DNA from 3 places in the Megasphaera hexanoica genome. Region 3 is predicted to be linked to each of the others. Evidence: riboswitches for the same ligand, from Rfam matches in the RefSeq annotation. Region 3 holds a riboswitch; each other region holds the start of a gene.
What was found. A riboswitch is a leader RNA that binds a small molecule or an ion and turns the genes downstream of it on or off. The one in region 3 is predicted to bind S-adenosylmethionine.

Region 1 (3,280 bases), 990 kb from region 3:
GGAAACGACCTTCCCGTCGGCTTTGCCCTTGACTTTCGGCATGACGAGCTTCATGACATCGCCCATCTTAAGAGACGACGCATCCTGCCCGGCAATGGTGTCACGGACGATTTGCGCAACTTCATCTTCCGTCAGCTGTTTTGGCATATACTTTTCCAGAACGGCCATTTCAGCCTTTGTCTGGTCTGCCAGGTCAGTACGGCCGGCTTTTTCAAATTCAGCCAGCGATTCTTTGCGCTGTTTCATTTCTTTGGCAATGACTGCTGCCACACCGGCATCATCCAGTTCGCATTTACCATTGATTTCCGTATTTCTAATGGAATTACGGACCATGCGTATGACGGAAAGAGCTGTCTTACCAGCTTCTTTCGCTTTCATTGCCGTTTTCATATCTTGAAGCAGTTCTTCTTTCAGAGACATGATATCACCCTTCTACTCTTTGCGATTATGCTCTATACTTCCGTTTCCGTGCTGCTTCAGATTTTTTCTTTCTCCGTACGCTCGGTTTTTCATAGTGTTCGCGTTTCCGGACTTCGGAAAGAACACCTGCTTTTTGGCAAGAACGTTTGAAACGGCGCAGTGCGCTGTCCAAGGATTCATTTTTACCAACTTTGATTTCTGCCATTCTATATCCCTCCCTCCAAATGTATGTTAGGGAGTGCTTTACTGCACACATTGAAATTATACTCAAAAAGAGCATATTTGTCAATCCGTAAAGTACTGTAGAAAGTGAAGTCATACACTTTCGTCAGGCAGACATCAAGGACAATTGCCTATTATAATCCGGCTTCTTTACGGAGAATATCGGCCTTATCGGTCTTTTCCCAGGGAAGATCCAGATCGTTGCGGCCAAAGTGACCATAAGCAGCGGTCTGTTTGTAGATAGGACGCTGCAGGTCGAGCATTTCGATGATGCCGGCCGGGCGGAGATCAAAGTGTTTATTGATCAGGCTGACGATGACATCGTTATCGACCTTGCCTGTACCGAACGTTTCAACGTGGATAGAAACAGGGCGGGCAACGCCTATGGCATAAGCCAGCTGGATTTCGACCTTATCAGCCAGTCCCGCGGCAACAATATTCTTGGCTACATAACGGGCTGCATAAGCGGCCGAACGGTCGACTTTTGTGGGGTCCTTGCCGGAGAAGCATCCGCCGCCATGACGGGCCATGCCGCCGTACGTATCGACGATGATTTTCCGTCCCGTGAGTCCCGAATCACCCTGAGGGCCGCCGATGACGAACCGTCCCGTCGGATTAATATACAGTTTCGTCTTGTCATCGAACAGGCCTTCAGGAAGTTCCGGCTTGATGACGTATTCGAGGAGATCTTTTTCAATCTGGTCACGTGTTACTTCCGGGCTGTGTTGTGCCGAAATGACAATGGTATCGATGCGGACCGGCTTGCCGTCATCGTATTCGACCGTGACCTGTGTCTTTCCATCGGGACGGAGATAAGACAGCGTGCCATCCTTACGGACCTTCGCCAGGCGGCGTGCCAGACGGTGTGCCAGGGAAATCGGCAGTGGCATGTAATCGTCCGTTTCATTAGTAGCGTAGCCGAACATCATACCCTGGTCACCGGCACCAATCATATCAAATTTATCCTTCTGCCCTTCTTTTGCTTCCATAGCTTCATCGACGCCCATAGCAATATCTGAAGACTGTTCGTCAAGGGATACGAGGATGCCGCATGTATCGCAGTCAAAGCCGTATTTAGCCCGCGTGTAACCGATTTCACGGATTGTTTCGCGGACGATATGTGGAATATCGACATAACAGGTAGTGGAAATTTCACCTACGACATGGACCATGCCAGTCGTTACCAGCGTTTCGCAGGCAACGCGGGCATTTTTGTCTTTTGCCAGGATGGCATCAAGGATGCTGTCGGAAATCTGGTCAGCCATCTTATCAGGATGACCTTCAGTAACGGATTCAGAAGTAAAGAATTCGCGGTTTTTAGCCATTTGTATATCCTCCTTAACTTTTTTAGTTCCATTTGATACGTATGTAAAAAAAAGCCCTCTCTGACAAGAGGGGGCTACGTATACCCATCTGCCAGTATATACACTGTTGGATTTAGCACCTTTCAATAGATGAAGGTTGCTGCGGCATCACAGGGCCAGTCCCTCCGCCGTCTCTTGATGGAACTATATTTTATTTGACGTAAGATAGTATACCCGATATAGCAGGATAATGCAAGTCTTTTTCAAAAGAAATTTTCCCTGCCCGGTAACACCTATACCGTATCAGTCTTCGGGCACAGCTGTTGTTTTTTCATCCCGGGCATTGTCCTTTGTAACAGGATTGAGTTCGTCCTTCGAAATGGTAAGACGATGCTGGGCTGCTGCCAGGATGAGGTCTGCTGTCTTTACGACACCGTAATCGCTGGATTTCAGGCTCATATCGTAATTGGCCCCATATCCCCAGTAGGAATCAGTACAATACATGCAGTGGTCGCGCCGTTCCTTGTTGACGCGGTTGCGGATTTTCATGGCCGTATCGGCATCGACGTGTTCGCGCAGCATGATGCGCTGCACAGCCCAGTCCGGATCAGAAGAAATAAATACATTAAATGTATTGGGACGCTTGCGCAGGATATAGTTTGCCAGCCGCCCGACGATAACGCAGGATTTACCGTTGGTTAGTTCCCGGATGACATCGGATTCATCATTAAACATCTCCTGCCGCTTCGATTCATACCCTGTCGAATAATGGACGTAATCATCGTAGACTTTAGCCAGGAGCGGACCGAGATGATTGTCTTTTTCCCTGCGCCAGGCTTCGAATGTCTGGGGATGTTCTTTCCGTGTCATATTGAGAATAGCCGTGTCATAGTAGGGCACGCCCAGCTTGCGGGCTACGAGTTTGCCTATATTGCGGCCGCCACTGCCGAATTCCCGGGAAATAGTGATGACCAGCGGGCATTCTGCATCTTCCCGTATCCACGCCGGATGATTCTTACGCCCTTCGATTTCACCGACCGCATGATGGCGGAACAGGAGATGTTCGATAGGCCCTGCCATGGTACAGCCCAGAAGGATGAGAACCAGACCGATGACAGCGTTCATTGTAATCGGTTCCGACAGAATAATCGCCGACAGGATCAACGCGATGACTGGTTTAATGAAGAAGGCAAAAGATGCATTAGAAGGGCCAGTCAGTTCAATTGCTTTCATGAAGCACAGGTACCCGAAACCGGTAACGACGAGGGAGCAATAAATGAGCGGCCAGATAGTACTGGAATTGATGCCGCCCAGGATAGGATCGCCGTGAAACA
Region 2 (3,280 bases), 1.2 Mb from region 3:
ATACAGACACTCCTTTTATTTTTTATTCTTCTTGCGGGAAGCAAAGTCGCCGCAAGCCTGAATCAGATTGACGCCGATGACGAGGATGATGATCGTAGCCAGCATAACATCGGCCTGGAAACGCTGGTAGCCGTAGCGGATGGCGATATCCCCAAGACCGCCGCCACCGATGGCACCGGCCATGGCCGAAGCCCCGATGAGGTTGACGATGAGGACGGTAATGTTATTGATGATTGTAGGCAGTGCTTCCGGAAGCAGGACTTTGCGGATAATCTGCAGCGGAGAAGCACCCATGGATTCTGCCGCTTCGACGAGACCGAAGTCGACATCGCGGATGCTCGTTTCTACGAGCCGGCTGAGGAAGGGAATAGCGACGATAGTCAGTGGTACACAGGCTGCCGTCGTGCCGATAGACGTACCGGCAATGAGGCGGGTCAGCGGGATGATGGCGACCATGAGGATGATGAACGGGATGGAACGGATGATATTGACGATAGTTCCGAGAATCTGATTGATTACCCTGTTTTCCAGAATGTGGCCTTTGCTGGTCGTAACCAGGGTAATGCCGAGAGGAATACCGATGATAGCAGCAATGAGAGTAGAGATGGACACCATGAACAGTGTTTCTTCAATACCCTGTATCATTAATTTAATGAGTTCTGGGGACATATCCTAAAACCTCGCTTTCAATAGGTTGCGTCTTAATATACGAATACGCTTCGGTCTGGGCTTTCATATCGCCCATGATGACGACAATCAGATAGCCGAACGGCACATCCTGAATATAATCGATGTTGCCGTAAAGGACACTGACATCGAGATTGAACTTGCGGGCGACATTGACTACCAGCGGTTCGTTGGTAGCGGCTCCCTTGAAACGGAAGCGGACGAGCATATCCCGGTCCGGCGATGGCTGATTGGTGACGCCCAGTTTTTTGATGCCTTCGGGCAGTTCCATATTGATGACCGATTTGACAAATTCCTTCATCGTTTCCGACTGGGGATTGGTAAAGACGTCGATGACCCGGCCCTGTTCTTTGATGACCCCGCCTTCGATGACAGCCACGCGGTCGCAGATTTCCTTGATGACGGCCATTTCGTGGGTAATGATGACGATGGTGATGCCCAGGCGTTTGTTGATGTCTTTCAACAGTTCCAGGATGGATTTGGTCGTCTGTGGATCCAGTGCCGATGTCGCTTCATCGCACAACAGGATTTTCGGATCGCTGGCCAGGGCGCGGGCGATGCCGACACGCTGTTTCTGGCCACCCGAAAGCTGGGACGGATAATTGAACTGCCGGTCCGTCAGGCCGACCAGTTCGAGCAGGGAATCGACCTTGCTGCGGATGACTTCTTTGGAAGCGCCAGCCAGTTCCAGCGGAAAAGCGATATTGTCAAAAACGGTACGGGACGACAGCAGATTGAAATGCTGGAAAATCATGCCGATGTTTTTGCGTTCGGCCCGCAGCTGGCTGTCGGACATGGCCGTCAGTTCCTTATCGTCGATGATGACTTTGCCCGTCGTCGGTTTTTCCAACATATTGATGCAGCGGACGAGCGTCGATTTGCCGGCACCACTTTTCCCGATGATGCCGAAAATTTCGCCGTCATGGATAGTCAGTGAGATGCCTTTCAGGGCCTGGACGTGCGTTTTGCCGCCGTAGGTCTTGGTAATGTTTTCAAAGGTAATCACAAGATCAACTCCTTAATGGATACACCTGGAGGTGCTGATAGCATAAAAAAAGCCGTCAACAGATGCTGACGGTACGTATACAATCATTTCATCTGCCGGATGGAAATCCGTTGGACTTGGCACCTTCCCGCTATGGGGGGTTGCCGCAGCGTCATAGGGCCATTCCCTCGGCTGCTCTGGATGAATAGGTTATGTAATTGCTGAGTTGTATACTAACACTAATAGGAATCCTTGTCAATGTTATTTGTGTAAAAAATTGAATGCCGTTCGAAAAAAATATTTCATCGTCAAGCAGGAATTTACCTTTTTATATCGAATACTTAATATATGAGGAGCAGGATATCCGGATTTTAAGCATGGATGGTCCGGAACGAAGTTTCTCACGAAAGGAAGGGATTTGTATGGCAACAATCGTAAGAGGCAAGAATTTAGAAATTACACCGGCATTAAAGGACTATGTACTGAAACATGAAAAGAAAGTAACGAAGTACTTTGAAAATGAAGTCAATGTCCAGGCTCTTCTTTCCGTCGAAAAAGATCGTAAAATTGCTGAAATCACCTTGAAAGTAGATGGTGTCGTTCTTCGTGGCGTCGAAGCCAATGACGATATGTACGCCGCCATCGATCTGGTTTACGACAAAATGGTACGCCAGATCCACAAATATAAAACGAAGCTGGCACGCCGTATGAAAGGCGGCTCCTTCCATGAAGGACTCGTCGAAGGACCGGCTGCACCGGAAGAAAACTTTGAAATTGCCCGGGTCAAGAAATTTGCAGCCCGTCCTATGGACGTAGAAGAAGCTATCCTGCAGATGAATCTCGTTGGCCACGATTTCTTCGTTTTCCTCAATTCGGAAACGGAAGCCATCAACGTCGTATACAAACGGAAACATGGTAAATATGGCCTGATTGAACCGGAATACTAAGCTGAATCATACAGGGGTTGTGGTATCGCAGAAAAAGGGTACCACAGCCCTTGTTTTTTTTTGCCTTTCAATCCCGTATTTACAGAGATATCGCAATGTGTCCTAATATCAGGATGTTACCTTATCTTTGCATAAGATTTTTTCATGTCAGATAGTGTAAAATAATTGTGGGAAAACTTTAATACATTAAAGAAAATACAAAAAGAGAAGGAACTCCTTATTGTATAATAAAGTGTAGATCCAACACATACGAAAGGAGTCCTTCTCATGTTTAGTATACAACAAATTTCCAATGTTTGTGTAGATTTTTTTAATGCATCTCTTCGGAAAATCTTGGCCCAGGAACTATCATTAGCTCAGTTAAGCCAAAATCTGGATCAATTGGTCAATCAAATCGGAGTAGCCATCATGACAACACTCCTGGATCAAGCCGATGCGGCTATCTATGCAGCGATTAGACCAAACCATTAGTATCAGGTTAAAGACCATCGCGTACAGACGCTGACCACACTGTGGGGCGATGTCACCTTTGCCCGGACGTATTATCAATGTAAGGCAGATTCATCATATCATTATTTGTTAGATGAGTGGCTGGGATTGGATAAATCGACTCATTTTGAGCCGCTGTGCCAGGCTCGTTTAGTCACTCGTTCCGCTGACG
Region 3 (3,280 bases):
TATCGTGGCTGATGATAAGAATGGTAAGTCCATCCCGATGAAGCCGGGACAAAAGTGCCATGAGCGATTTTTTATCGGCACTGTCCTGGCCACTCGTCGGTTCATCGAGGATAAGGTACTGTGTATGCATGGCAATGGCCGACGCAATGGCAACGCGTTGTTTTTCTCCCCGGTTGAGATTGGGTGGATAAGCTTCTGCCAGATGTTCCAGCCCTGTAGCCTGCAGCGCTGCTGTAACAGCCGATGCAACCTCTTCACGGCTGCGGCCCAGCTGTTCCGGTCCATAAGCTACTTCCTGCCGCACAGTCGGTCGGAACATCTGCCGTTCCGGCCGCTGGAATACATATCCAATATAGGGACTGCGGGCTGCCGCTTCTTCATCGTTGATTCTTTTCCCATCGAGGAAAATATCTCCCGATACGGGTTTTTCAAGACCCATGAGCAAGCGGGTTACCGTCGTCTTCCCACAGCCGTTGCGACCGCCCAAGCCGATAAATTCACCGGTACCAATCGTCAGGTTCATATGTTCCAATACAGGTGTACCGTCTGTGTAGTGGAACGTCACATCTCTCATTTCCAGCATTCCTGTTCATCCTCTCTTAAACAATAAAAAACCTTTCATCCCTCTAAAGGGACGAAAGGTCTGATTCTTCCGCGGTACCACCCACATTGGCTTATAAAGCCCATCTCACTATGTACGGCCCTCAAAAAGAGCGATACACGTTTCTTTGATAGCGGTGGAACTACACCGTCGAGCCCTACTGGTCACCGTTCAGGCCGCATCTCCCGAATCCATTCCCTGTACGGACCGGCGCCGAACTCTCACTGCCATCGGCTCGCTGTAGCTGTCGCTGTACACGTACTCGTTTCGTTCATCGACAATGCTATGTAGATTAATTGTAATTATACGGCTTTTTTCCTTAAAGTCAAGAGAAATCAGCCAATCTTTTTTCTTCCTTGACAAATTCCGCAATCATGGTAAAATAGCTTCAACAATTTCATTACATACTGTCTTATGACAGTATACACATTTATCCAGAGCGGCGGAGGGACGGGCCCTATGAAACCCGGCAACCGATAATACGGTGCCAATTCCTGCGGAAGAAATTCCGGGAGATAAAGAAAATCATTGCACTCTTTCTCTTTCGGGAAAGAGTCTTTTTTATGCCCTCTGGAGGCCTTAAATTACAGGAGGGATAGTATGAAACAATGGAAAGTCTGGATAACCGCTGCTGCCATCGCTATAGGAACTGCAGTTGTTCTCATGACCGGCTGCGGTGGACAGAAACCGGTCGGTGGCCGGGAAGTATCTCAGAATGTCAAAATCACTGTCGGTGCATCACCGGTACCACATGGGGAAATCCTGAAAGAAATCAAGCCCATGCTCATCGCCGAAGGAGTAGACCTGAACATTATCGAATTCACAGATTATGTCAAACCGAATCTGGCCTTGCAGGATAAAGAACTAGACGCCAATTTCTATCAGCATGAACCCTATATGGAAAAATTCAACAGTGAACACGGTACGGACCTGGTTGCCTTGTGCAAGGTCCACGTCGAACCAATGGGTATCTATTCCCATAAGATCAAGGAACTGGCCCAGCTTGGACAAAATGCCAAAGTCGCCATCCCCAATGATCCTACAAACGGTGGCCGTGCACTTCTCGTACTCCAGACAGCCGGCCTGATCAGCCTGAAGAACGGAGGCAGTATCGCATCTACCGTGCAGGATGTTGAAAAAAATGACAAAAACCTCCAGTTCATCGAACTCGATGCCGCCCAGATTCCCCGTTCCCTGGATGATGTAGATATCGCACTTATCAACACCAATTACGCTCTCGAAGCCGGACTCAATCCGCTCCAGGATGCCTTATTCACCGAATCCAAGGATTCGCCTTATGCCAACGTTCTGGTCGTACGCCGCGGTGATGAAAATCGTCCGGAAATCCAGAAACTGGCAAAAGCACTGCAATCACCGGAAGTAAAGAAATTTATTGAAGAAAAATATAACGGAGCTATTATTCCCAGCTTCTGATAACACTATTTCATGACGAGGGGTATGTAGATGAAAACTTGTGATTTATTTTCTAAGAAAACTGTTTTTTCCTTTGAAGTCTTTCCGCCAAAAAAAGAAATTCCCGTTGAAACGGTCTATCCGACACTGGAAAAACTGAGCGGTCTCCATCCGGATTTTATCAGCGTCACCTGCGGTGCCGGCGGCAAAGGAGGAAATCTCACCGTAGAAGTCGCTTCCAAAATCAAAAGCCTGAACTGCGAAACGGCAGCCCATCTGCCCTGCATCAACCTGGACAAAGATGAAGTACTGGATACATTGCAGAAATTACGGGAACACCGTATCGAAAATATTCTGGCCCTGCGCGGAGATAAAACGCCCGGCATCGAACCGAAATGCGTATTTCCCCATGCCAGTGACCTCATCGCCTTCATCCGTCAACAGACAGGTGATGAATTCAATATCATCGGCGCATGCTATCCCGAAGGCCATCCCAATTCTAAAACACTGGCAGAAGACATAGACCATCTGAAGATCAAAGTCGATGCCGGTGCCAGCGAACTCATCACCCAGCTTTTCTTCGATAATCGCGATTTTTACAACTTCCTCGACAAATCGACCCAGGCTGGAATCCGCGTTCCTATCGAAGCGGGTATCATGCCCGTAACCAACAAGAAACAGATTGAACGGATGGTCACTCTCTGCGGGGCTACCCTTCCTCTGAAGTTCCAGAAAATCCTGACCCGGTACGGTCATGACAATACCGCCCTGCGCGATGCCGGAATTGCCTATGCTATCGATCAGATAGTAGATCTCCTGGCCAATGGTGTAGACGGTGTCCACATTTACACTATGAACAATCCATACGTGGCCACGCGCATTGCCGACGCTATCCGCACACTGCTATAGGACTCATAAGACAAACACCGGATTGCATTGACTTGTATTTTTGCCATTTCTTCCGTATAATAGATGTATATAATAAAATTCATTCTCATATGCGAGATATGGAGGGGATATACATGGGATTCTTCAGTAACCTTTTCGGTTCCAGTCAGGAAGGAAAAGAAAAATATATCTATATCAGCGGCATGATGTGCGACCATTGCGCGGCCCACGTAAAAGAAGCGTTGGAAGCCGTGCCTGGCGTCGTGAAAGCCAAAGTCAGCCTTATGGACAAACGGGCTACCGTCCATGTAACCGATGAAGCCGATGAAAAAGCCATGTTTAAAGCCGTCGTCAATGCCGGCTATTCCGTAGACAAAA

Region 1: it holds a riboswitch for S-adenosylmethionine, as region 3 does, so the genes downstream of both, metK (methionine adenosyltransferase) here and ACGTIC_RS13065 (MetQ/NlpA family ABC transporter substrate-binding protein) in region 3, are expected to answer to the same signal.
Region 2: it holds a riboswitch for S-adenosylmethionine, as region 3 does, so the genes downstream of both, ACGTIC_RS07510 (methionine ABC transporter ATP-binding protein) here and ACGTIC_RS13065 (MetQ/NlpA family ABC transporter substrate-binding protein) in region 3, are expected to answer to the same signal.

What each region holds. Positions count from the first base shown of each region.
Region 1 covers NZ_CP171361.1:1,694,082-1,697,361, reverse strand. Annotated here, with positions in the region: gene ACGTIC_RS08350 (GatB/YqeY domain-containing protein) at 1-420, opposite strand, end outside; gene rpsU (30S ribosomal protein S21) at 446-625, opposite strand; gene metK (methionine adenosyltransferase) at 777-1,967, opposite strand; SAM riboswitch class I at 2,049-2,151, opposite strand; gene ACGTIC_RS08335 (EamA family transporter) at 2,250-3,280, opposite strand, start outside.
Region 2 covers NZ_CP171361.1:1,520,975-1,524,254, forward strand. Annotated here, with positions in the region: gene ACGTIC_RS07505 (methionine ABC transporter permease) at 16-669, opposite strand; gene ACGTIC_RS07510 (methionine ABC transporter ATP-binding protein) at 650-1,693, opposite strand; SAM riboswitch class I at 1,779-1,880, opposite strand; gene hpf (ribosome hibernation-promoting factor, HPF/YfiA family) at 2,095-2,619, shown strand; gene ACGTIC_RS07520 (hypothetical protein) at 2,887-3,090, shown strand; partial or broken gene ACGTIC_RS07525 (UPF0236 family transposase-like protein) at 3,103-3,280, shown strand, end outside.
Region 3 covers NZ_CP171361.1:2,679,891-2,683,170, forward strand. Annotated here, with positions in the region: gene ACGTIC_RS13060 (energy-coupling factor ABC transporter ATP-binding protein) at 1-583, opposite strand, end outside; SAM riboswitch class I at 1,029-1,123, shown strand; gene ACGTIC_RS13065 (MetQ/NlpA family ABC transporter substrate-binding protein) at 1,202-2,035, shown strand; gene metF (methylenetetrahydrofolate reductase [NAD(P)H]) at 2,066-2,923, shown strand; gene ACGTIC_RS13075 (heavy-metal-associated domain-containing protein) at 3,037-3,280, shown strand, end outside.